4 regions of the Burkholderia gladioli genome follow, and region 3 is predicted to be linked to each of the others. Evidence: predicted binding sites of a transcription regulator. Region 3 holds the regulator's gene; each other region holds the start of a gene.

Region 1 (7,491 bases), 660 kb from region 3:
ATGCGATGTAATTGGCGCGTCGCGCGGGCGCGCTTAGTCTGGCCGGGTCGCGCTGCCATTCCGGCGGCGCGCGTCGACCCGGAGCCATCATGTCGCTTTATCCCGTCCATACGATCGAATCCGCCCCCGCGCAATCGCAGCCGGTGCTGCGCCAGTTGCAGCAGGCCTTCGGCCTGATCCCGAACGTGGCCGCCACCATGGCGGCCTCGCCGGTGCTGATCCGCGGCTTCATCGGCCTGTTCGAGCAGGTGCATGCGAGCAGCCTCACCGAGCCGCAGATCCAGGTGCTGCTGCTGACCAACGCGGTGGTCAATGCCAGCGCGTGGCCGGTGGCCTTCCATACCGTGCTGGCCTTGCAGCAGGGCGTGCCGCCCGCCGACGTCGAGGCGATCCGGCGCGGCGAGCTGCCCGAGGATCCGCAACTGGCCGCGCTCTCGGCGCTGGCGCGCAAGCTGATCGAGCAGCGCGGCCGTCTGCCCGAGGCGGATCGCGAGGCCTTCCTCGCGGCCGGCTTCAGCGCGCCGCAGGTGCTGGAGGTGGTCGCCGTGGTGGCGGCCTCGACCATCACCAACTACAGTTGCGGCGTGACGCGGCCCCCGCTCGAGGCACAATTCGAGGCTTACGCCTGGCAGGCACCGGCTGTTTGAGCGGGTTGGCCGCTCGTGCCGCCGCGTGTCACGCCATGCAAGGAGATCCGATGGGCGCCGACCGTTCCGATACTAAAGCCGCGGCCAGCGAGCTGGGCGAGCTGCTGCGCTACTGGCGCGGTGTGCGCGGCGCGAGCCAGCTCGGGCTGTCGCTCGAGGCCGGCATCTCGCAGCGGCAGATCAGCTTCATCGAGAGCGGGCGCAGCGTGCCGGGCCGCGACACGCTGCTGACGCTGGCCCAGGCGCTCGAGGTGCCGCTGCGCGAACGCAATGCCTTGCTGCTCGCGGCCGGCTACGCGCCCGTCTACGCGGAGCCGCCCTGGAATGCGCAGGAGATGCAGGGCGTGATCCGCGCGCTGGAGCGACTCATTTCGCAGCACGAACCTTTTCCGGCGATCGTGATGGACCGTCACTGGAACGTGCTGATGAACAACCAGGCGGCGCTGCGCTTGTTCGGCAGCTTCATCGACATGGCCGCGCGCCAGGAGCCGCGCAACATGCTGCACCTGATCTTCGATCCGCGCGGCCTGCGCCCCTTCCTGGCCGACTGGGACGCGGTGGCGCGCAGCCTGCTGCAGCGCCTGCATCGCGAGACGGTGGGGCATGCCGTGGATGCCGGCACGCGGCGCCTGCTCGACGAACTGCTCGCCTATCCGGCGGTGCCGCGCGACTGGCGCACGCATCGCGCGAGCGCGTCCTCGGCGGGCCTGCCGATGATCCCGCTGGGCTTCGTCAAGGACGGCGTGGTGCTGCGCTACTTCTCGCTGGTCACCACGGTGGGCGCGCCGCAGAGCGTGAGCGCGCAGGAGCTGCGTCTCGAATCGATGTTTCCCGCCGACGAGCAGACCGAGGCCCGGCATCATCAACTGCTGGCCGGGCAAAAACTGGCGCCGGGCTAGGCGCGCAAACGGATGCGCGAGCCGGCGCATCGAGAAGTCCGTTCGTGCTTTTTTCCGCGCCGGCGGGTTCCCGTCGCCGATGCTAGACTGTCCGGCCGGCGCGATGCATGCGCAATGCCAGAACAAGCAGCAAAGACCGGAGACGACCCGATGGCGATTACCAGAATCGAATCAGTGACGTACGGTGTTGACGAACTTGCCGACAGTATCCGTTTCGTCGAGGATTTTGGCCTCGCTCGTATCGATACCAGCAATGATCGCGTCGTGTTCGCCACGCCCGCGAACCAGTCGCTGCGATTGGTCGCCGCGCAGGCGCGCGACCTGCCCGAAGGCCTGGAGACCGGCTCGACCTTGCGCGAGCTGATCTGGGGCGTCGATTCGATCGCCTCGCTCGATGCGCTGCACAACACGCTGTCGCGCGATCGCGCGGTGCGCGTGGATGGCGAGGGCGTGCTGCACACCCATGACGAGACCGGCTACGCGATCGGCTTCGCGCTCGCGCAGCCGCTGCCGATCGGCGAGATCCGCCGCGGCGGGGATGGCGCGGGCCGCGCGCAGGGCGTGCGCGACGACCTGTTCTACTGGAACCGCACCTTCGATGCCTATACGCGCGCACGCGTGCTGCGGCTGGCGCGTGTCACGCTCGACATTCCCGAGGCGGGACGCGACGCGGCGATCGATTTCTATCGACACCGGCTCGGTTTCGAACTGGCCGCCTCGGCGCCGGGCGCGGGCAGCTTCCTGCGCTGCGGTGCCGGAGTTGGCCGTCACGGCCTGCGCTTGAGCGAGCGCGCCAATCGACCCGGCATCAACCGCATCGCCTTCGAGGTTGGCGATCTCGACGACCTGATCGCGGGCGGCAATTTCATGGGCGCGCAGGGCTGGCAGGGTTCGCGCCGGCTCGACCGCGATCGCTCCGGCGCCAATGTGTTCCGCTGCTTCGACGCCCCTTGCGGCGGGCGTTTCGAATACGCGGCCGAGCGCGACCCGGCCAACGAGCGCGGCGGCGTGCGCTTTCGCGAGATGCTGTCGCGGCAGGACCCGGTATCGGTGGCGATGCGCGTCGACGGCATGTCGTACTGAAGCGAGCCGCCGCGCTCGCTCCGCATTTCCCGCCTCGGCTTCCTCGCTTCAGGTTCGCCGCTTCAGTTCCTCCGCTTCGGGTTCCCGCCTCATCCCCTCATTCCGCTGCCGCCGGCCGCGTGCCGGCCCCGCCCGAGCGCGCCACCCGCGCGCGCATCATCGCATTGCCCAGCGCGCCGAGCGCCATGATCGCGGCGGTGCCGAAGAAGGTCGAGCGCATCCCGTAGTGGCCGCCGAAGTAGCCGCCCGCGAGCGGCCCGAGCACCTGCCCCGCGTATTGCGAGGAGGTCGAGTAGCCGAGCAGGGTGCCGGCCACCGAGGGCGGCGCGGCGTGGCGGATCACGCTGGCCACGCAGGGCAGCAGGCCGCCCAGCGCGATGCCCATCGCGAAGCGCAGGGCGATCAACTGCCAGCCGGCGGTGACGAAGGCCTGCGGGATCAGCAGCACCGCCGAGGCGGCCAGGCAGCCGACGATCACGTTCCAGTGGCCGATCCGGTCGGCCAGCCGGCCGAGCCGCGAAGCCGACAGGATGCTGCCGAGCGCGGCGCCCGACATCACCAGCCCGGCCACCAGGGTGACCTGGTGCGCCGGCACCAGTTGCGCGACATAGACCGTGATGATCGGCTCGATCGACATGTTGGCCAGCATCAGCAGCGCGCCGGTGACCAGCATCGCCGCCACCGGGCGCCGGTCGGGCAGCGCGGCCCAGCCGGGCTTGTCGGCGGCGCCGCGGCCGGCCGCGGCGGGGCGGTCGCGCTTGATCAGGAACACGGTGGCGAGGAAGGTCAGGCCGATCGCGGCGCCAGCCACCTGGAAGGTCGCGCGGATGCCGATCAGCGAGGGCAGCCAGCCGCCGATCAGCGGCCCGGCGATATTGCCGGCCATGATGCCCGAGGACAGCAGGCCGAGCGCCCAGCCGCAGCGCGCCTTCGGCGTCTGGGTGGCGACCAGCACGGTGGAGCCCGAGGCGTAGCCGCCCAGCAGGCCCACCGCGAGCCGCAGCGCGACCAGTTGCCAGACGTCGTGCGCGATCCCCATCAGCGACATCACGATGGTCATGCCGAGGCTGGCGCGGATCAGCATCAGCTTGCGCCCGTAGCGATCGGCCAGGCGTCCCCACAGCGGCGCCGTCAGCGCGGCGGTGAAGAAGGTCGCGCCGTAGGCGATGCCGGACCATTGCACGATCGCGGCCGGCTCGTGCACGCCGAGTTGCTCGACATAGAGCGGCAGGAAGGGCAGCAGCAGGGTCATCGAGACGATGGTGGTGAACGAGCCGAACACGCAGACGGCCAGGTTGCGGCGCCAGTGCGCGTGGCCGTCGTCGTCGGTGCCGGCCGGCGGGCGGTAAGCGGGACGGCTCATCGCGTCTCCTCGGTGGTAGCGGTCTTGTGGGGCCGCCGTACGCGGTGCGGGGCGGCGATCGGGACGATGCTACGCCGCGCGCGAAGGCGCAAACAGACGCCTGGGGATACCGGTATGGACACTACCTGCTTCGGGTTCGGCCGATGCAGTCAGAGGGTGGGAAGGGAACGACGAAAAGCCGAACGAAGACAAGCCGAATGAAGAAAAGCCGGCGCGGGAAGCGCCGGCTGGTAACGCCAGTCGGATGGGGCGGAGAAGCGCAAGGCGGGTTCGGGCGCCGCGCGCGGCGGGCGCCCTCAATCGACCTCGATGTCGTTCGCGCCGAGCAGGGCGGCCGCCACGCCGATCACGAGCGGCATGTCGTCGTCGTCCACGCGCAGGTTCGCCTCGGCATGCTGTTCCTCCTCCAGGCCGCGCCGCCCGGCCAGCCGCGGCAGGCTGGCGAGCATCGACGGATCGTGGCGGGCCCGGAAGCCGGGGTCGTTGAAGGCACGCTCCTCGATCGCCAGCAGCATCGCCCAGCTCGGGCCGCGCAGCTCGCCGAACGGGCTGCCACGCCGCGGGCCGAAGGCACGGCGCGCCAGCGTGACGAGGATCTGGTGCAGATCCTGGGTGGCGCGGTAGCGCGCGCGGTGCGACTCGATCTGCTCGAGTTCGTAATCGTCGACCAGCCAGTCGGCATCGGGGCGCGCGCCGGTTTGGCTGCTCGGGCTCAGGTCGGACATCGTCGTCATGGAAGACCTCGTCGGGTGATCTGGTACTGTAAATATATACAGTCTTTTTGGCCTGTGCAATCGGTCTCGCGTGAATTCGATGCGATCGGCCAGTGCCCGGTGAGGCCCATGGGGCGGCGCTTCGGGACGAACGAGGGCGGGCGGCGGGCGATCGACGGCGATCGGGGGCGCGATCAGCCTCGCGCCGCCGCCCGCATCTCGCTGATGCGCGACCAGGTCCGCTCGATGCCGTGCACGTCGTCGCGCTGGCCGACGCGTGCCTCGTGGTCGGCGTCGTGCAGGAAGACCAGGCTGGCCTGCTGGTCGTAGAGGATGTCGACCAGCCAGACGAAGCGCTGCAGCGTGGCGCGCGCGGTGGACGCGTCGAGCGCCACGTGGTCGAGGATCAGCACGCGGTAGCGCGCGGCCAGGTCGAGGTAGTCGAGATGCGAGCGGGCCTGCGCGCAGAGCGCATCGAAGTCGCAGAACAGGGTGTGGGCGCCTGCCGCCCTGGCTTCGAGCGGCCGCGTGGCGATCGGCACGCGCGTGTCGGTGGCGAGGATGGTGTCGCCGTGGCGCGCGAACAGCGCGGCGAGGCTGCCGTCGCCGGGCGTGTCACCGGCAGGCGCGGCCTGGCGGCCAGGCCCGGGCGCGATGCGCCGATAGTCGACGGCGCCCTCGAAGGGCAGCATCAGGCAATGCGCCTGGAGCGCGGCGATGGTCGGCTCGAAGCGATGATGGAATTCGGGATCGGGCAGCAGCGCCGCGGGCGCCTGGTTCGAGGTGAACAGCAGGTGGACGCGCCGCGCGATCGCCACGCGCAGCAGCGCGGCGAGGATCAGCGCGTCGGCGATGTCGTGCACGTGGAATTCGTCGAACCAGAGCAGTTGGCTGTCGCCGAGCCATTGCGCGAGCACCTCGCCGAGCTTGTCGTCGGACGGCGGCGCGGCCACCAGGCGGCGGTTCACGTCGCGCAGGAAGGCGTGGAAATGGGTGCGCACGCGCGCGCCGGGATAGGCCTCGTGGAACAGCGCGGCCAGCAGGCTCTTGCCGCGCCCCGGCGGCCCGTAGCAGTAGGCGCCGATCAGGTCCTCGGGCAGGGCGCCCGTCAGCAAGGCATCCAGGCGCGCCGCCGCGGACAACTGGTCGGCATCCAGGCGCAGCGCGCGCCGCTCGAGTGCGGCGATCAGCCAGGCGGGCAGGGGCGGCGAGGTGGGCATCGAGTGGCGGCGCGGCTTGGGCGGCAGGTTGGAGCGGGGCTGATTAGGGGGCGGCGAGCGCCCGACAGTCTGCCATAGCGCGCCAGGAACCGGCGGCTAGGCAGTGCTCAGCACACGCGCCGCGCAGGGGCGGCGCCCTGCAACGCGCGGCGAGATGCGCTAGTGTTCGAGGCTGCGGCGCGCGCCGCGATCCGGCCTCGACCCCGGCCGGCCCCGCGCGCCATTCTTCCCCGACTCGAGCAGGAGCCCCGCGTGAGCGCGCCCCAGGAATCCCCTTACCACTACTACGAACCGGCGGCCGGCCACGGCCTGCCGCACGACCCGTTCAACGCGATCATCGGGCCGCGCCCGATCGGCTGGATCTCGAGCGTCGACGCCGAAGGCCGGCCGAACCTCGCGCCCTACAGTTTCTTCAACGGCTTCAACTACCGGCCGCCGATCATCGGCTTCGCCAGCCTGGGCTGGAAGGACAGCGTGGCGAACATCGACGCGACCGGCGAATTCGTCTGGAACCTCACCACGCGCGCGCTGGTCGAGCAGATGAACATCAGTTGCGCGCCGCTGCCGCGCGGCCAGAGCGAGGCGGACGTGGCGCGCCTGGAGCTGATGCCGTCGCGGCGCGTGCGCGCGCTGCGCGTGGCGGCCAGCCCGGTGCACTTCGAGTGCCGCAAGACCCAGATCGTGCGCCTGCAGGATGCCGGCGGCGGCGAGCTCGACAGCTGGCTGGTGCTGGGCGAGGTGGTGGCCGTGCATATCCGCCGCGAGCTGCTGCGCGACGGCATCTATCGCACCGCCGAGGCGCACCCGGTGCTGCGCGCCGGCGGCCCCGGCGACTACGCGGCGATCGAGCCATCGGCGATGTTCGAGCTGCTGCGCCCGCAATCGGCCGAGGACGCCGAGCGCATGGGGCGCGCGTTCGATTGAAGGGAGCGCGGCGCGTTCGTGCCGCCGCGCCGCCGCGCCGGTCCCGGACGTGAGGGCGGCGAGGTCGGGATCGACGCCCTCACGTCCCCATCTTCGTCACCATCTCGACGATCTTGCGCGTCGGCACGCTGACGGCCAGCGTCTCGAACTTGCGGCGGCCGAACCAGTGGCAGCGCAGGATCTCGTTGCTGGCCACCGCCTTGCGTCCGGCCGGCACGTCGGCGATGAAGACATGGTGGCGCTTGCTGAGCCCGCCGAACTGGAACGCGTAGTGCAGTTCGAGATCGTCTAGGCGGGTTTCCTCGAACAGCTCGCGGCAGGCCGCCTCGTGCGGCGTCTCGCCGGCGTGGATGGTGCCGCCGGGCAGGGCCCAGCGCGAGCGGGCCCGCGTCACCAGCAGGATCTTGTTGTCGCGTCGGCACAGGACGGTGGCGCGTTCTTTCATCGTTATCGGTATTCGTTCGGGACGGCGGCGCCCGGGGGCGCGGCTTCGTCGTGCGGCATCGTCGCGATCGGGGCGGCGAGGCAAATGGTGGGGACGGCGCGGGCAACGGCTGCCAGCCCCTCCGGGTTCAGGGGAACAGCTCGAGCACGGGCCAGCCGCGTTCGTCGGCGATCGCCCGTAATCGCACATCCGGGTTG
Region 2 (7,491 bases), 2.3 Mb from region 3:
TCGCGCGCTGCACACTCGCTGCCTCGATCGTCTCGCGATAGACGCCATCGAGCGCTCGCCCCAACTGCACGAGTCCGAGCCGCGCCTGCTCGCCGAAGACGTGCTTGAACCACGCCACCTGCGCATCGAGCACGTCGGCACGCACGGGATAACTCGGCACGAGGATCGCGAAGCAATCGGGCACGCCGCGCAGATGCGCGAACTCGGAAGGCGGAGCAGCCAGCATGCGCGGCGTCAGCGTGTAAGTGCCCTTCTTCGACGCCATGCGCCGCCACGAGATCAGCTCGGAGAGATTGCCGTAACCCTCGCGATTGCGCGCGAGCAGCACCAGCCCGAAGGCGCCGGGCCCCGGATCGCCGCCGGGCGCCACCACATCGGCCGTCACCTCGAAATACGAGCCGATCACCAGGCGCAGCGGCTCGGGCTTGCTTGCCGGATCGCTGCCCGCCTCCTCCCATTGCTTGAGCAAGGCTTCGGCATTCGCCTTCGCGGCCACGTGCATGCGCGGCGCGCCTGCCAGCGAGCACTCGTCGGTGATCGCGATGCCGCGATAGCCGAGCGCCTGCGCGCGCTCGACCAGTTCCTCGGCCGCCGAGGCGCCGTGCAGGAACGAGAAGTTCGATCGGCAGAACAGCTCCGCATAAGCGGGCAAGGCATTCGGGATCGCCATCGCCTCACCCGAACAGGCCGTGCAGGAACCAGCGCGATTCCTCGCCGTCCCGGTCCTGGTAGATCCAGTAGCAGGCCCCATCCTCGTCCTGCGCGACGTGGTAGTCGCGCAGGACGAGCCGGCCGTCGAACCAGCCGCCCTCGATACGCTCGAAGCTCGACATGATGCGAAGCTGCCCGCGATAGCAGGGCCGTTCATCGCGCATCGCGAGCGGAATCGGCTCGGCCAGCAGCCAGGCCGGACGCGGCGACGCGACCGGCTGCGCCGGCAAGCGCCCGGCCGGCGCATGCAGGGGCAGCCATCGGTTCGCGGTTTCGGGGCGATAGTCGGCCGAAGGCACGGCGCGCAGCACGTTGTCCGCGCCGAGCCGGGCGCTCAGCAACTCGACGAGCCGCGCGCGGGCCTCGCGCGTGCGCCCCGGCTCGGGAAACAGGTCGACGGGCGGCGGCGCGACCGATTCGACGCGTATCGCGACAAGCCGCACCGCGAGCACCGCGCCCGGCAATTCGAGGCACGCGAGCCGTTCGCCGAGCACGCGCAGGCAATGCGTTTCGTCGCGCGTCGGTTCGGCAAAGGCAAGCTCGATGGCGGTGGGCGGCACCGCCGCGCGGCCGCGTTCGTGATCGAGATCGAAGCGCAGCACCGCGACCGACAACTGCCGCGCGGCCAGCCAGCCGCCGAGCTGGGCGACCAGCCGGCGCGCGACGAACAGCACCGCCTCGGCATGCTCGACGCGTTCGGGCAGTTCGAGCCGCACATCGAATTCGGGGGGAATCGGCAGCCAGGCAAAGGGCTCGGGCAAGTCGCCATAGGCGCGATCGAGCGAGGCCAGCAGTGTCGGCCCGCAGCGCCGCTGCAAGCCGGCACGCGGCAACCGGCGCAGATCGGCCAGCGTCGCGCAGCCGAGCCCGTCGAGCCAGCCGGCGTAATCGCGCGCGGCCGGCATCAGCTCGCAAGGCAACGCATCGAGCGAGCACCGCAGCGTGGCCTCGCGCATCACGCGCCGGCGCCGCCCCGGACGTGGCCGGGCGCGCGCCAGCAACCAGGCGCCGCGGCCGGTCGGCGCGGCACCCAGGCGCGCCGCGTAACCCAGCGCGTCGAGTGCCGCCCGCACCTGGCGACACAAGGAAGGCAGCCCACCGAACAGGCGCAGGCTCGGGCCGACATCGACGATCAGCGTCGCCTCCTCGTCGAGCGCGACCGAGGGCGAGAAGCGCAGCAGCGCGATCGCCACCGCGCGCAGCGCATCGGCCTCGCGCGCGAGATCGCGCTCGACGAGCCGCGTCTCGGGCGCCAGCGTCAGCACGCCGCCGCGCTTCATGCCGGGGCGCACGCCGCCGGAGCGGGCCGTGGCATCCGCCATCAGCACCACGCCCTGCTCGAGCACCGCGCTGCCCACGCCGTCCTCAGACGGCGGTGCGCACACGTCGAGCGGCAGGCGCGGCAGATGGATGCCGAGCAAGACGCGCATAACGACCCTCCACGATCGGCGACGGCAAGGCCAGCTCGAGCGGTGCCGCCGCGGCCGGCCCGCGGCGCTTGACGATGTCGATCGTCACGCCGCCCGGCACCGGCTGCAGGGCGAGCCGCAGCACGGCCGGCGAAGGCTGCCGCGCGGCCGCGAGCGGACGAAGCATCACGAACAGCGTGTCGCCGGCACGCGCGGCGGCCAGGTGCAGGCGCCGCAGCACGTCGGCAGGCGCGGCCTCGACCTGCCAGAACAGCAGCGCGCCACAGCATCCCGTCTTCAGCGATTGCTCGGCTGTCCACAGCGCATCGCGACGATTCCCTGTGCGTAACCACAGCAGCGCATCGAGCGGCACGCCGAGTTCGGCCAGCGCCGCCGCGTGCGGCGGATGCGGCGGGGCGACCAGCGCCAGCGGCCGCGACTCGGCCACCGTGCCGGCCAGCCCCGGCGCGAGCAGCCGCATCTCGCCACAGCCCGCGTGGGGTACCAGCAACTCGACCAGCCCGCCCACTGGCCAGCCGCCCCCCGGCAATTCGGCCGACAGCGCCGGGTAACCCGTCGCGATCGTGCGCGAGCCGCCACGGGCGAGCTGGGAGCCTCGCCAGAGAGACGGATGCAGCGATTCGAGGGGGATGGGAGACGCAGACATTGGGCGGACGATTACTGTACGTTTATACAGTATAGGGGAAGCCGCCCGGCCTCGTACAGATTTCGAGATGGAAAGCCTGGAGGGCCGGAACCCATCACGCCACAAACGACGAAAGGCCCCGCGGGGCCTTTCGAGAAGAAACGATGAGGTCGATCCGACGCTTAGAACGACGGGACCATCGAACCCTTGAACTGCTTGTTGATGTAGTCCTTTACTTCCGGCGACTGGTAGGCGGCCACCAGCTTCTTCACCCAAGGCTGGTTCTTGTCCTGGGCGCGCACGGCGATCAGGTTCGCGTAGGGGCTGGTCAACGATTCCAGCGCGATCGCGTCCTTGGTCGGCTGCAGGTTCGCCGCGATCGCGTAGTTGGTGTTGATCACGGCCGCGTCGACGTCGCCGAGCACGCGCGGCAGTTGCGCCGCATCCAGCTCGGTCAGCTTCAGCTTCTTCGGGTTGCTCGCCACGTCGAGCACGGTCGCGTTGTTGCCGCCCGTGCCGGCGCCGGCCTTCAGCTTGATCACGCCCTGCGCCTGCAGCAGCAGCAGCGCGCGGTTCTCGTTCGACGGATCGTTCGGCACCGCGAGCTTCGCGCCTTCCGGCAGGTCCTTCAGCGACTTGTACTTCTTCGAGTAGACGCCGATCGGCGAGATGTAGGTCAGGCCGGCGCTGACGATCTTGTAGCCGCGCTGCTTGACCTGGCTGTCGAGGTAGGGCTGGTGCTGGAAGCTGTTCGCGTCGAGGTCGCCCGAGTCGAGCGCGGCGTTCGGCTGCACGTAGTCGTTGAACTCGATCACCTTCACGTTCAGGCCTTGCTTCTCCTTGGCGACCTTCTGGACCACCTGCCAGACCTGCGCGTCCGGGCCGGCGACCGTGCCGACCTTGATCACCTTGTCCTGCGCCTGCGCGCCGAGGGAAAGGCCGAAAGCCGCGCTGGCCGCGACGGCGGATACCACCTTGAAGAGATTGCGACGCTTCATCTGTTGTTCTCGCTTGCTGTAGTGCTGTTGCCGTACCGATTGGATCGAAGGAGCGGCGCGGCTCGTGGCTGCCCGCCCCCAAAGACTGCGCATGGTGTCACAGGATGCAGGCCAAGTGAAATACATCCCGCTCATATGGGTATGCGCCGCAACGGGGAAGGCCCGCGCGCTGTTCAGGGCCGGGCCGCCGTGCTAAAAACGCTTCGGCGCGGCACCCCATGAACGCGCCGCTTCCGCACAGGACCTCGCATGTACGTGATCGACATCCATTACATCGCGCCGCTCGAGCGCGTCGACGCCGCCCTCGACCGCCATCGCGCCTATCTGCAGGTGCAGTTCGAGAACGGCGTGTTCATCGCCTCGGGGCCGAAGGTGCCGCGCAATGGCGGCGTGATCCTCGCCGCGCGCATCGAGCGCGAACGGCTCAACGCTATCCTGGCGGCCGATCCCTTCGTGATCGAGGGGCTCGCCACCTACACCGTGACCGAATTCAAGACCACCCGCGTGGCCGCCGGGCTCAACCTGCCCGCGCTGCCCTGAGCGAGGCGCTCGCCGTTCAGCCGAGCAGCAGCTTGAGGTCGTGCACCCACGGCCCCGGCCCTTGCCCGTCACGCACGAACAGGCGCAGCTTGCCGTCGGGATCGAACACGTAGCTCGCGGCCGTGTGGTCCATGGTGTAGCTGCCCGGCGTCTTGCCGGCCGCTTTCGCGTAGTAGATCCGGAAATCCTTGGCGACCTGCCTGAGCTGCGCATCGTCGGCGGGACGCAGCGCGATGAACGAGGGATCGAAGGCGGCCACGTACTGGGCGAGCAGCGGCGCCGTATCGCGCTCGGGATCGAGCGTCACCAGCAGCACCTGCACGCGCTTCGCCTCGGGGCCGAGCTGCTGCATGGCCTGCGCGAGCTCGGCCAGCGTGGTCGGGCAGACGTCGGGGCAATGCGTGTAGCCGAAGAACAGCACCACCGCACGGCCCTTGAAATCGGCGAGCGTGCGCAGCTTGCCGGCGCTGTCGGGCAGCGAGAAATCCTTGCCGAACTGGGTATTGCCGGTGATGTCGAGATTCTGGAAGGCAGGCTGCTGGTCGCAGCCCGTCAGCGCGCCCGCGAGCAGCAGGGCGCCCGCGCAGGCGGCCAGCCAGCGGCGCCGCGAGAATCGGGAGGCGAGACTCACGTGCGCAGTCAGAAGCCGAGCAGCGGACGTGCGTAGTGGTCCACCAGCAGCGCGGCGAACAGCAGCGACAGGTAGACGATCGAGTAGCGGAACGCGCGGCGCGCGAGCGCATCGGAATAGTCGACATAGACCTTCCACGCGTAGGCGAGGAAGATCGCGCCGAGCACCACCGCGCTGGCCAGGTAGACCACCCCGCTCATGCCCGAGATGAAGGGCATCAGCGTCACCGCGAACAGGATCACGGTATAGAGCAGGATGTGCAGGCGCGTGAACTTCGCGCCATGCGTGACGGGCAGCATCGGCAGGCCCGAGTTCTCGTAGTCCTTGACGCGATAGAGCGCGAGCACCCAGAAATGCGGCGGGGTCCAGACGAAGATGATCAGCACCAGGATCCAGGCGTCGCCGGGCACGCTGCCCGTCACCGCCGCCCAGCCGAGCGCCGGCGGCATCGCGCCCGAGGCGCCGCCGATCACGATGTTCTGCGGCGTGGCGGGCTTGAGCAGCAGCGTGTAGATGACCGCGTAACCGACGAAGGTGGCGATCGTCAGCCACATCGTCAGCGCATTGGTGAAGGTGTAGAGCGTCCAGGCGCCCGCGCCGCCCAGCACCGTCGAGAAGGCCAGGATCTGCGGCGTGGTGATCTCGCCGCGCGCCGAGGGGCGCCAGGCGGTCCGGCGCATCTTCGCGTCGATCTTCTGTTCGACTAGGCAGTTGATCGCGAACGCGGCGCCGGCCAGCAGCCAGATGCCGACGGTGCCGCCGATCAGCACGCGCAGCGGCACCATACCCGGCGTGGCGAGGAACATCCCGATGACCGCGCAGAACACCGCGAGCTGGGTGACGCGCGGCTTGGTCAGCGCGAAATACTGCGACAGGCGGCTGCCGGGGGACTGGGAAAGCGTGGATTCCATGTGCGTGGGGCGTCAGGCGGGCGCGATATCGCGTGCGGGGAGCGCGGCGCGGCCGGGACGACTTGAAAGGATTCGAAAGTTTAACATGACCAGCAACAGCAGCAGGATCGCGGCGCCGCCGTTATGCGCCACCGCGACCGGCAGCGGCCACTGCAGGACGATATTGGTCAGGCCGGTGACGAACTGGACCACCACCACCAGCAGCACGCCGTCGGCGGGCCGCCGTAGCGAGGCATAGCGGCGCATGCGCCAGGCGAAGGCCACCAGGTAGGCGATCACCACGAAGGCGAAGGTCCGGTGGGTCCAGTGGATCGCCACCAGCGCGTCCTGGGTGATCACCTCGCCGTCGGCCGACATGCCCAGCGCGCGCCACAGGTGGAAGCCGCGCGCGAAATCCATCGGCGGCACCCATTGGCCGTTGCAGGTCGGGAAATCGGTGCAGGCGAGCACCGCGTAGTTGGTGCTGACCCAGCCGCCCAGCGCGATCTGCACCACCAGCAGCAGCAAGGCGGCCAGCGCGGCGGCGCGATGGCGCCCCGCCTCGGGCTCGTGGGCGGGCAGCGGCGTCATGCGCGCGGCCAGCCAGCCGAGCGCGCCCAGCAGGCTGAGCCCGAGCAGCAGATGAATGGTGACGATCACCGGCTGCAGCTTCATGGTGACGGTCCAGGCGCCGAACGCGCCCTGCACCAGGATCAGCAGCAGCAGGCCGGTGGGCCACCACGGCGACACCGACAGCGGCCGGCGCCGCGCGCGCGCCACCCAGGCGATCAGCACCTGAGCGATGATCAGCACGCCGATCGCCATCGCGAAGTAGCGGTGGATCATCTCGATCCAGGCCTTGCCCATGCTGACCGGGCCCGACGGCATCGCCAGGTGCGCGGCCGAGATCGCCGCGTGCGCGACGAAGGGCGAGGAGGTGCCGTAGCAGCCGGGCCAGTCGGGACAGCCGAGCCCGGAATCGGTCAGGCGCGTGAAGCCGCCGAACATCACGAGGTCGAGCGTGAAGAAGGTCGTCATCCAGACGAGCTTGCGGAACTTGTCGTCGTCGGCCTTCACCCACACGTAGGACAAAGGCAGCAGCGCGATGGTCAGGCCGATCAGGCCCAGTTGCAGTAGGTACATCCCGGAATTCTCGTTGAGCCGCGGCCGCCGACCGGCCTCAGCCGATGCTCGACCACTTGAGCAGCTTCGTCATGTCGTTCTTGATCTTGCTGGGGTCGGGGTCCTTCGGGAAACGCATCATCAGGTTGCCGCTCGGGTCGACCAGATAGATGTGATCCGGTGCCTGCGTGCCCTTGTCGGCCGGCAGCCAGGCCTCGACCGCGGCGGGATCGACGATGAAGCGCCGCGTGTCCGGATAGGCGGCGAGGAGCTTCGCGTCGACGCTGCCGGCATCGCTGCGCAGCCAGACCATGGTGATCCGCTGCCGCTCGCCGCCCTGCGTCGCGCGTACCTGCCGCATGAAGTACAGTTTCCGGGCGCACGCATCATCGCACAAACTGCCGTTTTCCATCACCAGCAGCCAGACCCCGCGCAGCGAGGCGAGCGCCACCTCGCGGCCGCTTTCGTCGGTGCCGGTCAGCGTCGGCGGGATCGGCCTTTGCGGATCGATCAGCGCGCCATAGTTCGTGGAGCCGCCACGGGG
Region 3 (7,491 bases):
CTCGCCGCGCTGCACGTTGAACGACAGGCCGTCGACGACGAGCTTGTCGCCGAAATGTTTTTTGACCTGCTGGAATTCGATCGGGGCGACGGACATGGGCAGGGCGGCGTAAGAGTCGACACGAAGCGGCCATTCTAGTGCATCGAGTCCCGATTTCGGCTCCTGGGCGGCGCCCGGATCGTGCAAGCCTGCACCGCGATGCGGCATCGGCGTGCCGTCGATACGGAAATCGCCTGTGGGTGTTTTCCATCCCTTGCATCCTGAATTGCGGCGCACGATGATGAATCAACGACCCGACGTCGCGATGGAGGCGATCATGGCCAGTTACCAGAAAATCCTGCTGTGCTACGACGGCACGCTCGAGGGCCGCAAGGCCCTGCGCTGCGGCGCGGATCTCGCGCTCGAGCTGAAGGCCGAGACACACCTGCTGTCGGTGGTCGACATGCGCTCGACCATCGCGCAAAGCGCGGGCCTGCTGACCGACGTCGCCTGCGGCCGCTTCGAGGAGACGGCGCGCGAGATCCTGCAGGAAGGGGTGGACTGGCTGACCGAGCGCGGCGTGCAGGCGCAAGGCCATTTCGCCTTCGGTTATCCGATCGAGGAGATCGCGAACCTCGCGAAGGCCTTGAATGTCGACCTGGTGGTGGTCGGCCACCGCTGTCGCAGCGGCCTGTCGCGCTGGTGGATGGGCGCGGGCAATACGCAACTGCTCGACCGCGTGTCCTGCAGCATCCTGGTGGCCTGCTCTTCGTCGGACGAGCAGCGCGAGGAGCGGGCCAAGGAGCGCGAAGCGGCTCTCGCCGGCAGCGGCGCTGCATAGATCAGGGTATCCGTGGACGGGCGGACTAAGCCGCCCGGAACGGCGCCATGCCGGTTGAGGCAACCGGCATGAACGCCATGATTCACTTCCTCGTCGCGCCTGCCGGCGCGACATGCTCAGCGATGCAGATCGATCGCGCTGAGCTTCCATCCGAACAGCCCGCTGCGCCGGAAGATCGCCGCATAGCGCGCGCCATCGACATCCTTCCGATACACGACGACGAATTCGTCGATCCCGTTATAGGCCGCGCTCGCCTGCGGCGCCGCGGGCTTGCCTGCGTTGCTACCGCTGGTGGGTGCCGGTGCTGCCGGGCTCGGCGCGGCCGGCGGCGCGCTGCCCTGGCCGGCAGGCGCGGCGGCCGTGGGCGCGGGCTGGTCGAGCGAGGGCGGATGCTCGCCCGGATCGGCCTTGGGCGGCAGGCCGCTGAGCAGTGCGGCCACGCCTTCGGGCGTCGCATAGGCATCGACCAGCGGCCCGATCAGCGCCGAGCCGATCACCGCGCCCAGCATCGCCAGCGGATTATTGTGCCGCTGCAGGTCGATGCGCCGCATCAACTCCTCGGTCAACTGCTGCTTGAGGCTCGCGCGCAGGGCCGGATAGTCGACATGGCGGCTGATCGCCTCGGCGTCGCGCGTGTCGACGGCCTGTTTCAGCTCGCGCAGCGCGAGATAGGGCGAGGCATAGGCATAAACGATCGTCGCCAGCACCAGCAGCGCGAGGGCGACGACGAGGAGCGGCTTGAACCGGCCGCCGCGGGAGGGGGAGAGGGGCACCAGGCCTCCATGGGATACGGACTCTAGCTAGAGACGTATCAGACGGCCGAACGTTCCTCGGCGATGCATCGATCGATCATGCGGCACACCGCATCGATCGTGCCCACCATGATCAGGCGCGACGGCCCGTGGTAGACGCGCACCGGCGCGCGCCGTGCCGGTTCCGCATGATGCAGCCCCGCGTTGAGCGAGACGCGCGCGAAGGCCGGCAGGGCCGAGGGCAGCAGCGAGGCCTGCTCCGCCACCGCGGCGGCCGGCGCCGGCGCGACGGCGTCGGGCGCGGCGCTGCCGAGCGGTGCGCAGGGCATGCGCCCCCGCAGGTGACGCAGGCGGCCGAATTGACGGAAGGGCAGCAGGCGGGCGAGGCGTTCCATGGCGTTCTCCAGGTCGAGCGGAGGAAACAAGGCAAAGCACAGGACGATGCGCAGCACAACGCGCAGGCAATACTCGGCCAGTGCGCGCACGGCGCACCAGCAGGATGGATGGCGCCGCAGCGCCCGGGATCAGAATTCGCCGGAGCGGATCAGGCCGACGGCGATGCCTTCCAGCGCGAACTCGGCGCTGCCGGCCTTCACGAAGATGTTTTCGTAATCGGGGTTCTCGGCGATCAGTTCGATGCCGGAGGAATGACGCTTGAGGCGCTTGACGGTGACGTCGTCGCCGAGCCGCGCGACGATGATCTGGCCGTCCTTGGCCTCGCTGCGCTTCTGCACGGCGAGCAGGTCGCCGTCGAGGATGCCGGCGTCGCGCATCGACAGCCCGCGCACCTTCAAGAGGTAATCGGGCTTGCTGGAGAACAGCGCGGGATCGCAGGTGTAGTTCTGGGAGATGTGCTCTTGCGCGAGGATCGGGCTACCTGCCGCGACGCGGCCGACCAGCGGCAGCGAGAGCTGCATCAGCGCCGCGTGCGGCAGCGTGAGCTGGTGCGGGGCGTCGTCGCCGAGCAGGCGGATGCCGCGCGAGGCGCCGGCGGCCAGCTCGATCACGCCCTTGCGGGCCAGCGCCCGCAGGTGTTCCTCGGCCGCGTTCGGCGAGCTGAAGCCCAGCTCGGCCGCGATTTCCGCGCGGGTGGGCGGGAAGCCCGAGCGCTCGATCGCGCGACGAATCAAGTCGAACACTTGCTGCTGGCGTGCGGTGAGTTTGGTCATGGTCAACTGTATGGATAGACAGTGATCTGTATTTTTATACAGTAGTTCGGGAATTTCAAGCGTTACTTGAAGTTCGTCGCTATGACGTCGGTTCCGACGCGATCGAGCGACGTCAGAACGGCGGTTTCGATGCCTCAACCGTCCGCCGGGCGGTCTTTACCACTTTTGCTTCTTAAAAAATGAGGAACGATTATTTTTAATGATGAAAGCCGTTCGCTAGACTGCCCTGACATTGCTAATAACGACCCACGAACCTTTGGAGATCATCGGATGGTCAAGCGCAACACGGGGCTGGCTGGCGGCGTCCGCCGCCTGGTCGCAACACTGGCATTCGGCGCGGTGGCGCTGGGCGCCGCCACGCACGCACTGGCGGACACCACGCTGCTGAACGTCTCCTACGATCCGACCCGCGAGTTGTACCAGGACGTCAACCAGGCCTTCGGCAAGGAATGGAAGGCCAAGACCGGCGAGACCGTCAACTTCAAGCAGTCGCACGGCGGCTCGGGCGCGCAGGCGCGCTCGGTGCTCGACGGGCTGCAGGCCGACGTGGTCACGCTGGCGCTGGCCTGGGACATCGACGCGCTGGCCAACAAGGGCCTGGTCGCCAAGGACTGGCAGAAGCGCCTGCCCGACAACGCCTCGCCCTATACCTCGACCATCGTGTTCCTGGTGCGCAAGGGCAATCCGAAGGGCATCAAGGACTGGGACGACCTGATCAAGCCGGGCGTGTCGATCGTCACGCCGAACCCGAAGACCTCGGGCGGCGCGCGCTGGAACTACCTGGCGGCCTGGGCCTATGCGCTGCACAAGCCGGGCGGCAACGAGCAGAGCGCCAAGGATTTCGTCTCCAAGCTCTACAAGAATGCCGGCGTGCTCGATTCGGGCGCACGCGGCGCGACCACCAGCTTCGTGCAGCGTGACATCGGCGACGTGCTGATCGCCTGGGAGAACGAGGCCTTCCTGTCGCTGAAGGAATTCGGCCCGGACAAGTTCCAGATCGTGGTGCCCTCGGTCAGCATCCTGGCCGAGCCGCCGGTGGCGGTGGTCGACAAGGTGGTGGACAAGAAGGGCGACCGCAAGCTGGCCGAGGCCTACCTGAACTTCCTCTACAGCAAGGAAGGCCAGGAGATCGCCGCGCGCAACTACTACCGTCCGCGCTCGAAGGACGTGCCGGCCGAGCTGACCAAGCAGTTCCCGAAGCTCAAGCTCTACACGGTGGACGACACCTTCGGCGGCTGGACCAACGCGCAGAAGACGCACTTCGCCGACGGCGGTGTGTTCGATTCGATCTACAAGCCGCAGTAAGCGCTGCGCACGTGGCTTGAGCGGCGGGCGGCGTGCCGCTGAACGGTGAACCGCCCGGCCGCGGAAGTCGGAAAGACGCAAAGGCAGGACGGCAGTATCGAGGCCGCGCGGCCCGCAACCGGCACGCGCGGCCCGACATAACGACGATCGAACGCGCGGCCGGCCGGATTCTTCCGGCGGCCGCGCATCCCATGTCAACCAAGGAAGCGCATTTCGCATGACGACGTACACCTTCCGCAAGCCGAGCGCGCTGCCCGGCTTCGGCGTGACGCTCGGCATCACGGTGGCCTATCTGAGCCTCGTGGTGCTGATCCCGCTCGCCGCCACCTTCCTGAAGACGGCGACGCTGAGCTGGGACCAGTTCGTGGCCGCCACCACCTCGGCGCGCGTGCTGGCCTCCTACCGGCTGACCTTCCTGTCCGCGCTCGGCGGCGCCGTGATCAATGCCGTGTTCGGCTTCCTGGTCGCCTGGGTGCTGGTGCGCTACCGGTTTCCGCTCAAGCGCCTGGTCGACGCGATCGTCGACCTGCCGTTCGCGCTGCCGACCTCGGTGGCCGGCATCTCGCTGGCCGCCGTCTACGCGCAGAACGGCTGGCTCGGCCAGTATCTCGCGCCGCTCGGCATCAAGGTGGCGTTCACGCCGCTGGGCGTGCTGGTGGCGCTGACCTTCATCGGCCTGCCCTTCGTGGTGCGCACCGTGCAGCCCGTGCTCGAGGATTTCGAGCGCGAGCAGGAGGAGGCCGCCGCCTGCCTGGGCGCCTCGCGCTGGCTGACTTTCCGCCGCGTGGTGCTGCCGGCCGTGCTGCCGGCGCTGCTGACCGGCTTCGCGCTGGCCTTCGCGCGCGCGCTGGGCGAATACGGCTCGGTGATCTTCATCGCCGGCAACGTGCCGATGAAGTCCGAGATCACCTCGCTGCTGATCATCACCAAGCTCGAGCAGTACGACTACGCCGGCGCCACCGCGCTGGCGGTGGTGATGCTGGTGGTGTCCTTCCTGATGCTGCTGCTGATCAATACCCTGCAGTGGCTGCTGCAGCGCCGTACCAGCCGCGGCGCGAGCGGCCCGGCGCCGGTCGTCGCCGCCGCGGGTGCCGTGGCCGGAGGTGCGCAATGAGCCGCGAATCGAGCAGTTCCGCGCTGCCGGCCGCCGCCGCGCCGCGCGCCAGGGCCGCGCGTCGCCAGGATCCGGTGGCCGAATCGCGCCTCACGCGCTGGGTGCTGACCGGCATCGCGCTGCTGTTCCTGGCCGGCTTCCTGGTGGTGCCGCTCGCGGCCGTGTTCGCGCAGGCGCTGGCCAAGGGCATCGGCTTCTATTTCGAGTCGCTGGCCGATCCGGATGCCTGGTCGGCGATCGTGCTGACCGTCACGGTGGCCGCCATCGCGGTGCCGCTGAACCTGGTGTTCGGGGTCTGCGCCTCCTGGGCGATCGCCAAGTTCGAGTTCCGCGGCAAGGCGCTCCTGACCACCCTGATCGACCTGCCGTTCTCGGTCTCGCCGGTGATCTCGGGCCTGGTCTACGTGCTGCTGTTCGGCGCGCAGGGCTGGCTCGGCCCCTGGCTGGAAGCGCACGACGTGCAGATCATCTTCGCCGTGCCCGGCATCGTGCTGGCGACCATCTTCGTGACCTTCCCGTTCGTCGCGCGCGAGCTGATTCCGCTGATGCAGGCGCAGGGCAACGACGAGGAGGAGGCCGCGCGGGTGCTGGGCGCCTCGGGCTGGCAGATCTTCCGCCGCGTGACCCTGCCCAACGTGCGCTGGGGCCTGCTGTACGGCGTGATCCTCTGCAATGCGCGCGCGATGGGCGAGTTCGGCGCGGTATCGGTGGTGTCCGGCCATATCCGCGGCCAGACCGACACCATGCCGCTGCACGTCGAGATTCTCTACAACGAATACAACTTTTCGGCCGCCTTCGCGGTGGCATCGGTGCTGGCCCTGCTCGCGCTGGTGACGCTCGCGCTGAAGCTGCTCGCCGAACGCCGGATGTCGGCCGAACTCGCGGACGCGCGCGCCAGCGCCGCCTCGCATTCCTGAAGAGGCACACCAGATGGGTATCACCGTTCGCAACCTGCACAAGCAATTCGGCGACTTCACGGCGCTCGACGATGTTTCTCTCGATTTCCCGCCCGGCGAGCTGGTCGCGCTGCTGGGGCCGTCCGGCTGCGGCAAGACCACCCTGCTGCGCGTGATCGCCGGCCTGGAACACGCCGACGCGGGCCAGGTCGTGCTGCAGGGGCAGGACGTGGCCGACGTGGGCGCGCGCGAGCGCCAGGTCGGCTTCGTGTTCCAGCACTACGCGCTGTTCCGCCATATGACGGTGTTCGAGAACGTCGCCTTCGGCCTGCGCGTCAAGCCGCGCGGCGAGCGGCCCTCGGAAGCCGTGATCCGCGAGAAGGTGCACGAGCTGCTCAAGCTGGTCCAGCTCGACTGGCTCGCGCCGCGTTATCCGTCCGAGCTCTCGGGCGGCCAGCGCCAGCGCATCGCGCTGGCCCGCGCGCTGGCGGTCGAGCCCAAGGTGCTGCTGCTCGACGAGCCGTTCGGCGCGCTCGACGCCAAGGTGCGCAAGGAGCTGCGCAGCTGGCTGCGCCGCCTGCACGACGACCTGCACATCTCGACCATCTTCGTCACCCACGACCAGGAGGAAGCCCTGGAAGTGGCCGACCGCATCGTGGTGCTGAACCGGGGTCACGTGGAGCAGGTCGGCAGCCCGCAGGACGTGTACGACCATCCGCAAAGCGCCTTCGTCTACGAGTTCCTCGGCGCGGCCAACCGGCTCGACGGCGTGGTGCACGGCGATGGTTTCGTGGCCGACGGCGCGAGCGGCCCGATCGCGGTGGCCGCCGATTTCTCCGGCCGCGCGCACGCCTATGTGCGCCCGCACGACCTGCAGGTGGTGGCGCACGCCGACGCACGCTCGGACGGCATCGCCGTCGACGTGCGACGGGTGGTGCCGCTGGGCGGCTCGGTGCGCATCGAGCTCGCGCCGCGCGCCGGCGGCGCGCTGCTGGAAGCCGAGCTCGATCGCGAAACCTGGCGCGCGCTGGCGCTCGGCGTGGGCGACGGCGCCACCGCGGTGGCCCGCAGCGCGCGCGTGTTCCCGGCGCGCTGAAGTGCCGTCGCATCCTTCCTCATCGATAACGACAACGCCCCTGAGAGGCTGACCCATGAATTTCCAGCAATTGCGCTTCGTCCGGGAAGCGGTACGCCAGAACATGAACCTGACGGAAGTCGCGAACGTGCTCTACACGTCGCAGTCGGGCGTCTCGAAGCAGATCAAGGATCTCGAGGACGAGCTGGGCGTCGACATCTTCATCCGTCGCGGCAAGCGCCTGACCGGCCTCACCGAGCCCGGCAAGGCGGTGCACCAACTGATCGAGCGGATGCTGCTGGACGCCGAGAACCTGCGTCGCGTGGCGCGCCAGTACGCCGACCAGGACAGCGGCCACCT
Region 4 (7,491 bases), on a different replicon from region 3:
GTCGTAGATGTGCCGCCCCTTCCATAGCAGGGTCCGCCATTCGCCATCGATCTTGCAGCGCTCGATTGTCCAGCCTGACGCGTGCGAATAGCCGTAGGGGCTCACGACCTGCCAGCCTAAGGCGACGAGCGCTTGTGCCTCGGGCGTTTGCGAGGCCGCCTGGATCCACCGCCGCGACTCTTCGTTCCGCTGTTCCCTGTCCATCCTTCCGTTCCCCCTTTTCCGCCGTCAATGAAAATCGTGTGACTCGACGGGCAGCCCGCCGAGCAGTTCGCTGCGATCTCGCAGGTCTTTTGCGATCAGGTGGTGAACATCGCCTTCGGTTTGCCACACACCATAGACCGCAAGCAACGAAGCGCCAAGCGCCTCTCGTCGATACCTTTCGAGAAGGTCGGGCCAGACAATCACGTTGGTCTGGCCCGTCTCGTCTTCGAGCGTAATGAACAGCACGCCCTTTGCGGTGCCCGGGCGCTGACGTACGGTCACAATCCCGCATGCGCGCGCGAATTGCCCATTGCGCAGCTGCGCGAGCTCGCGCGCCGGCAGCAGCCGGTCGGCTCGCAGCCGATCGCGCAGCAGCTCGAGTGGGTGCCGACCGAGCGTGAAGCCCATCGCACGATAGTCCGTCACAATCTCGCTGCCTTCCGAGGCCTGCGGCAGCGCCGGCGCCTCGTCGTCGCGTTCCGTGCCGCGCAGAATATCCTTGTCCGGCACCGCCGCGGCGGCCGTCCAGATGGCGTTGCGCCGATGGCCCTTGGCCAGCGAGCGCAGCGCGCTGGCACGAGCGAGAACAGCCAGGTCATGCCGGTCGAGCGCCGCCCGTCGAGCGAGATCCGCGACGTCGACGAAGGGGCGCACGGCGCGCGCCAGTTGGATCCTCTCGGCGGCTTCCACGCGCATGCCGCTGATCAGCGACATGCCCACGCGCACGGGCGCCTCGGTGGTGTCGCCCTCGAGCGTCGAATCCCAGCTGCTGACCGTCACGTCGACGGGTAGCACCTGTACGCCGCGGCGCCGGGCGTCCTGGATGAGCTGTGAGGGAGTGTAGAAGCCCATCGGCTGGCTATTCAGCAGCGCGGCCAGGAACACGGCCGGCTCGTGGCGGCGCAGCCAAGCGCTGGCGTAGACCAGCAGCGCGAAGCTGGCTGCGTGGCTCTCCGGAAAGCCGTAGTCGCCGAAGCCTTTGATTTGAGCGAAGATCGCTTCGGCGAAGTCCCGGTCGTAGCCGCGCGCCAGCATGCCGTTCACCAGGCGCTCGTGGTAGGGCTCCAGGCCGCCCTTGCGTTTCCATGCTGCCATCGCGCGGCGCAACTGGTCGGCCTCGCCGGCGGAGAAGCCGGCCGCGAGCATGGCCACCTGCATGACCTGCTCCTGGAAGATCGGCACGCCGAGCGTGCGCTTGAGCGCTTTCTCGACGTCGGGCGACGGGAACGTCACGGGCTCGAGGCCTTGGCGTCGACGCAGGAACGGGTGGACCATCCCGCCCTGCACGGGGCCCGGCCGAACGATTGCGACTTCGATGACCAGGTCGTAGAAGCACCTCGGCTGCAGGCGAGGCAGCATCGACATCTGCGCGCGCGACTCGACTTGGAACACCCCCATGCTGTCGCCGTGGCAGAGCATCTCGTAAGTGGCCTCGTCTTCGGCCGGGATGTCCTGCAGCTCGAAAGCCTCGCCGCGCTTCTCCGAGATCATCTCCAGCGCGCGCCGCACCATGCTGAGCATGCCTAGGGCCAGGACGTCGATTTTCAGCAGGCCCAGCGCCTCGATATCGTCCTTGTCCCACTGGATGATCGTTCGATCCTCCATCGCGGCGTTTTCGATCGGCACCATGCGTGAGAGCTTCGTGCGCGAAATGACGAAGCCGCCCGAGTGCTGCGACAGATGCCGCGGGTAGCCGAGCAGCGCGGTGGCAAACGCGGCCCACTGTTGGTTCATCGGCGCCTCGACGTCGAGGCCTGCCTCGGCAAAGCGCGCGAGCAGATCCGCTTTCGAGTCGAACCAGTGGTGGGCCTTCGCCACACGATCGACGATGATCGGATCCACGCCGAGGGCCTTGCCGGCCTCGCGCAACGCGCCGCGTGGGCGATAGGTCGACACGGCCGCGGTCAGTGCCGCGCGATCGCGGCCGTACTTGCTGTAGATGTACTGCATCACCTCTTCGCGCCGCTGATGCTCGAAGTCGACGTCGATATCGGGCGGCTCGTTGCGTTCCTTGCTGATAAAGCGCTCGAACAGCATGTTGCCGCGCGCCGGATCGACCTCCGTCACCCGAAGGCAATAGCAGACAGCGCTGTTCGCGGCGGAGCCGCGGCCTTGGCAGAGGATGTTTTGGCTACGTGCGAATCGCACGATGTCGTAGACCGTCAGGAAGTACGGCTCATACTTCAGTTCGGCGATCAGCTGCAGCTCGTGTTCGATCTGCGCCTGCACGTTGAACGGTATCCCGTTGGCGAAGCGCCCGTGCGCGCCGATATAGGTCTGCTCACGCAGATACGACGCTGGCGTGTAGCCGGCCGGCACGAGCTCGTCGGGATACTCGTAGCGCAGCTCGTCGAGCGAGAACGTGCAGCGCCGCGCGATGCGGACCGCCTCCTCCAGCGCGCCGGCCGGGTAGAGGTTGGCCAGGCGCAACCGGGATCGCAAGTGCCGCTCGGCGTTCGGCGCGAGCTCGTAGCCACACTCGCCCACCGACCGGCCGAGCCGGATCCCCGTCAGCACGTCTTGCAGGGGCTTCCTCGAGCGCACGTGCATCAAGGGCCAGCTGGTGGCCACCACTGGCACGTCGTGGCGCGCGGCGGCCCGCTCGACGGCGCCTCGGTGGATTTCGTCCATCGCCCGGGCATGCAGCGTCAGCGCGACCCGCGCGCGATCGCCGAACACGCGCGCGGCCCATTCGAGCTGCGCATCGAGGCGCTGTTCGGTCGCGGGAAAATCGGGCGTGAGGATGATCATGCAGTCCGGCAGGCCTCGCAGATGCTCGAGCGGTGCCTCGGGATGCTCGAGGTCCATCGGCGCCAGGCGATACGTGCCCTTCGCCGCGCGCGTGCGGCCGAGCGTGACGAGTTCGCAGAGATTGCCGTAGCCCTCGCGGTTCATCGCGAGGGCCGTGAAGGCGAGGGCGGGCGACCCGTCGCCGGCGGTCAGGCGAAAGTGGGAGCCGATGATCAGCGGCAGGCCTGCGGCCTTCGCTTCCACGTGTGCGCGCACGACGCCGGCCAGCGAGCACTCGTCCGTGATCGCGATCGCACTGTACCCGAGGCGCGCCGCGCGCTCCACCAGCTCCTCGGCGCGCGAGGCGCCGTGCAGAAATGAGAAGTTGCTCGCGCACTGCAGTTCCGCATAAGCGGGCAGCACGCCGATCGGCGCGGCGCACATCGCAGGTCAACCGAACAGGCCATGCAGGAACCAGCGCGGCTCGCGCTCGTCGCGCGCTGAAACGCGCTCGCGGAACAGCCAGAAATGCACGCCGTTGTCGTCTTCGCCGACAAAATAATCGCGCGTCACGGCCTCGCCGTCATCCCAGCCGCACTCGATCCGCTCGCCCGGCGACATCATGCGCAGCGGCGTACCGTAAAAAGGACGATTGGCGCGCATGAGCAGCTGAACGGGCTTCTCCAGCAGCCAGGCGGGGCGCGGCAGATCCGCCGGCGCCGGCACCGGCTTCTTGCGCTGGTCGAACGGGATCCACTGCGCGGCGACCTCCGGCCGGAAGTCGGCCGCCGGCGCCGGCACGAGCACGTTCTCGGCGCCCAGGCGCGCGGTCAGCAGCTCCATGAGCCGCGCGTGGTCTTGCGGCGTGCCACCAGGCTCAGGAAACAGCGTTTCGCTCGGCGCTTCCGCCGGCTGCACACGATGAGCGTGGAGCGCGATCGCAATCGCGGGCGTGGGCAGCTCGAGGCGGCCCAACCGCTCCTTGACCAGCCGCATGAGATGCTCTTCGAAGCGGGTGGGCGCGCCGAGCACGATCTCGAGCTCGGTCGGGGCGATCGCGTTGCGGCCGCGTTCATGCTCGAGCTTCAGCACGAACGCACACAGGTCCAACTGCTTCACGGCCAGCCAGCCCGTCAACTGCAGCACCAGGCGGTGGGCGGCGAACACCAGGGCGTCGGCATGCTCGACGCGGTCAGGCAGCTCGATGCGCACGTCGAACGCCGGCGGCGCTTCGAGCCAGTCATACGGCGCCGGCGCGGCACCGGCTACCTGGTCGAGCCAATCAAGGAGGGCAGTGCCGCACCGCTTCTTGAGCCCGGCGCGCGGCAGGCGCTGCAGATCGGCAAGGGTGGCGCAGCCCAGCGCGTCGAACCACTCCACGTAGCGGCGCGCCGGCGGCGCCACTGCGAGCGGGGCGCGGGCCAGGGCGCGCTGCAGGGAGCGCGCGGCGAGCGCGGATCCGCCGCGCAGGCCTCGGGCGAGCGTCCAGGCGGCCGGCCCCGTCGACGCGAGCGACACGGCGGCCGTCAGACCGAACGATGCCACCAGCTTGCGGACCCGGCGCCGAAGCGCGCGAATGCCGTGGAACAGGCGCAGGCTGGCGGTCACGTCGAGCAGCACCACAGCCTCGGCCTCGAGCACGACGCTCGGCGTGAACTGCAGCAGCGCATACGCGACGCCGCGCACGAGCTCGTCCTCGCGCGCGACGTCGCGCGTGCAGATTCGCGCGTCGGGCGCGAGCGTAAGGACGCCGCCGCGGCGCATGCCGACCAGGACGCCGAGCTCGGCCGCCGGCCGATCGAGCGCGACCACGCGGTCCTGCTCAAGCACGACGACACCCGCGCCGTCATTCGACGATGGCGCTGGCGACAGCGGGACGAACGTTTCGAGAGTGAGGCGCGGCAGATGCACGCCGATCCAGACTGCCATGGCGATCAAGCAAAATCGGGGAGGGGGAGAGCGGCACGAACAGCGGTTCGTCGCGCTGGGCGCCGCGGCGTTTCACGAAGGTCACCTCGACGCCATCGCGCGCCGGCGCGAGTGCCAGGCGTAGCGGCGCTGGGGACGCATCGCGCGCGGCGGCCGCCGGGCGCAACAGGAAAAACAGGGCGGAGCCGGCCTGCGCCGCAAGGTTGAGGCGTCGCAGTGCGTCCGATCGCACGACGTGCTGCCAGAGCAGGACCGCGCCACACGTGCCGGCGCGCAGCGCTTGCTCTGCGGCCCAGAGCGCATCGGCCGTGCGTGGTGTACGCAGGCTCACGAACGCCGCCGGATCCACGCCCCAGTATGCGAGCGCGGCCGGTTGCAGGCGATGGGGCGCCTGGACGACCACGATCGGTTTGGGCGCCAGGCGCGCAAGCACAGGCGCGAGCAGGCGCAGTTCGCCGATGCCCGGCTGCTGCGTCAGCAGCTCGACCAGGCAACTGGGCGGCCAGCCACCGTTAGGAAGCTCGGCGGACAGAGTAGGGTGCCCGGTTTCGATGCCGACGGTGCCGGCCTGCGCGCGCTGGCTGGCGCGCCACAGGGCTGGGTGAATTCGTTCCGGATGAGCGAGAGCGGGGTTCATGTTCGTGCACAAATACTGTATGGATATACAGGGTATGGCGATTGTAACCCAGCCGTCTCAAAAAGCCAGCGCGGGAATTGCACTAGCCGGTTGACGGTCCGCCGGACGCCGGCGCCAAGCGCCGCTCGGCAGCAGTTGCGTCCGGCGAGCGTAAGATGACCAAATCGAATCCGGAAGGAGGCGACATGCGAAAACCCCTGACCGAAATGCAGCGCGCATTCATTGACTGGTGCATCGCTTACTCGAAGTTCGAGATCGTCGACTCGATGTCGATCAGCATGGTGTCGGCCGTCGCCAACAGCTACGACTTCGTGGCAGACGAGGCCAAGCTCGGCAGGTACGGCTATTGCACGCCGAGAATGATTAGATGGGGCAAAAGCCTGTTTCCCGACCCGCCGGGCAGCCCCGAGGGATCTGGTTTCGATGATGCTTACGAGGACGTCTGTACTGCGCTTGATGACTGGCTACGCACCTTCGTTATGCCGATGACGCAGATCTCGTTTCCACCCGAGCCGAGCCATGAAGGCGGGCCGGTCTACTACAACGACCCGAGCATTTCCGACGTGCAAGATCCGCCGTCTGAGACGCCGTGACGCCCTACGTGCGCCATGGCGTCCAGTGGGCCGCTATTCGTCGTTGTCGAGAGGGAGGTCTGCCTTGTGCACCAACTATGTTGCAACCAGCGAAAGCCGGTACGCCGATCTTTTCGATTCGGCACCGCCGGATGGTGATTGGCCGGCCGAAATCTACTGTGACTACCCCGCGCCGTTCATCCGCCGCGGCGCCGACGGCGAGCGGGAATCGCTTCTGGGCAGCTTCGGTATCCGGCCGCAGTCGCGGATCGGCAAGTTCAAGTTCGACACCATGAACGCGCGCAGCGAGACGGTCGGACAGAAACCCAGCTTCAAGGATTCCTGGCACGCCTGCCGTTTTGCGATCGTGCCGGCGGACGTCATCTATGAGCCGCGGTATCCACCGCTTCCGGATCTCGACACGCCTGTTCGCGAGGAGCTCGTGCGCAAGGTGTTGAAGGACAAATCAGAGCGCTGGGCGATCGAGCTGGCGAGCGGCGCGCCGTGCGCAGTAGCCGGGCTGTGGAAGCCCTGGCCCGAGCCCGACGGCGCCGTGGTCTACGGCTTCACGATGTTGACCGTCAACGCGGATGGCCATCCGTTCCTGAGCCAGTTCCACCGACATCTCGAGGCGGACGGCACGCCGAACGAGAAGCGCGGCGTCGTGATCTTGCTGCCTGAGCAGTACGATGACTGGCTTAACTGCAGGGAGCCGGAGCAGGCACGGTCGTTCCTGTCTTTGCTGCCGGCCGAAGCGTATCGGGGCCACCCGGCGCCGCGGCCGCCTCGCCGCAAAAAGCAGGAGCTGGTGGCGCCCGGGCCAGCCAACGACGAGCTGTTTTGAGGCTGACGAACCAATGGTTCGAGGATCCGGACGATGGTGCCCCGGGAACGCTTCGGGATGCGTCCGGGGGCCGCGCGAGCTGACAAACCAGGCGGCGACCGGCCGACCGAGGTCGAGTGGCCGCACCGGGATCGCTAGGGAAACGCTGATTAATAGGCAAACGCGCAAGCTTGTCGGCCGTGCTGACGCGCAAATTCCGGATGCCGAAGTGAATCGCAGCGAATTCGGGGAAGTTTGCCCCGGGAAAGCGCCTCATTTCCTGCATTTTTCATACACGTGACGGACTACTGCCATGAACCGAGCGCAACCGATTTCGCGCGATCACCAAGTTCGCCAAAGCGAACAGGCTGAACAGTTGCGCCGTGTTCTTCGCCAGTCCCTTGTAGCGCACCTTGCGATGACGGAACAGGTTCTTGACGACATGAAACGGATGCTCGACCCGCGCGCGAATTTGTGCCTTGGTTCGCTCGAGCGCGATCACCAGATCCTTCAGTGCACCATCCTGCATCGCCTTGATCTTTCCTCGCTTGGCCGCCACGCGCCACTTCACCGACAGGTCCTTCATTTCATTGCGC

The links. The regulator LexA, encoded in region 3, represses DNA repair genes until DNA is damaged. The targets are predictions, from matches to a motif close to ACTGTATNNNNATACAGT.
Region 1: the regulator LexA is predicted to act here: its motif matches at 4,752-4,769, upstream of BM43_RS29815 (DUF2471 family protein).
Region 2: the regulator LexA is predicted to act here: its motif matches at 2,801-2,818, upstream of imuA (translesion DNA synthesis-associated protein ImuA).
Region 4: the regulator LexA is predicted to act here: its motif matches at 5,515-5,532, upstream of imuA (translesion DNA synthesis-associated protein ImuA).

The regions. Positions count from the first base shown of each region.
Region 1 covers NZ_CP009323.1:2,865,124-2,872,614, forward strand. Annotated here, with positions in the region: gene BM43_RS29795 (carboxymuconolactone decarboxylase family protein) at 90-647, shown strand; gene BM43_RS29800 (helix-turn-helix domain-containing protein) at 698-1,546, shown strand; gene BM43_RS29805 (VOC family protein) at 1,559-2,629, shown strand; gene BM43_RS29810 (MFS transporter) at 2,727-3,992, opposite strand; gene BM43_RS29815 (DUF2471 family protein) at 4,289-4,726, opposite strand; gene zapE (cell division protein ZapE) at 4,900-5,925, opposite strand; gene BM43_RS29825 (flavin reductase family protein) at 6,178-6,849, shown strand; gene BM43_RS29830 (NUDIX hydrolase) at 6,929-7,294, opposite strand; gene BM43_RS29835 (HAD family hydrolase) at 7,422-7,491, opposite strand, start outside.
Region 2 covers NZ_CP009323.1:1,122,739-1,130,229, forward strand. Annotated here, with positions in the region: gene BM43_RS21875 (error-prone DNA polymerase) at 1-670, opposite strand, end outside; gene BM43_RS21880 (Y-family DNA polymerase) at 675-2,141, opposite strand; gene imuA (translesion DNA synthesis-associated protein ImuA) at 2,077-2,787, opposite strand; gene BM43_RS21890 (MetQ/NlpA family ABC transporter substrate-binding protein) at 2,949-3,764, opposite strand; gene BM43_RS21895 (YciI family protein) at 4,014-4,304, shown strand; gene BM43_RS21900 (SCO family protein) at 4,321-4,935, opposite strand; gene cyoE (heme o synthase) at 4,944-5,846, opposite strand; gene BM43_RS21910 (COX15/CtaA family protein) at 5,859-6,968, opposite strand; gene BM43_RS21915 (SCO family protein) at 7,006-7,491, opposite strand, start outside.
Region 3 covers NZ_CP009323.1:3,521,761-3,529,251, forward strand. Annotated here, with positions in the region: gene nodI (nodulation factor ABC transporter ATP-binding protein NodI) at 1-96, opposite strand, end outside; gene BM43_RS32820 (universal stress protein) at 317-820, shown strand; gene BM43_RS32825 (DUF2939 domain-containing protein) at 937-1,593, opposite strand; gene BM43_RS32830 (hypothetical protein) at 1,632-1,967, opposite strand; gene lexA (transcriptional repressor LexA) at 2,097-2,741, opposite strand; gene BM43_RS32840 (sulfate ABC transporter substrate-binding protein) at 3,012-4,046, shown strand; gene cysT (sulfate ABC transporter permease subunit CysT) at 4,264-5,160, shown strand; gene cysW (sulfate ABC transporter permease subunit CysW) at 5,157-6,077, shown strand; gene BM43_RS32855 (sulfate/molybdate ABC transporter ATP-binding protein) at 6,091-7,152, shown strand; gene BM43_RS32860 (CysB family HTH-type transcriptional regulator) at 7,208-7,491, shown strand, end outside.
Region 4 covers NZ_CP009321.1:83,312-90,802, forward strand. Annotated here, with positions in the region: gene BM43_RS00820 (hypothetical protein) at 1-204, opposite strand, end outside; gene BM43_RS00825 (error-prone DNA polymerase) at 229-3,378, opposite strand; gene BM43_RS00830 (Y-family DNA polymerase) at 3,385-4,863, opposite strand; gene imuA (translesion DNA synthesis-associated protein ImuA) at 4,781-5,500, opposite strand; gene BM43_RS00840 (hypothetical protein) at 5,656-6,093, shown strand; gene BM43_RS00845 (SOS response-associated peptidase) at 6,158-6,916, shown strand; gene BM43_RS00850 (IS5 family transposase) at 7,185-7,491, opposite strand, start outside.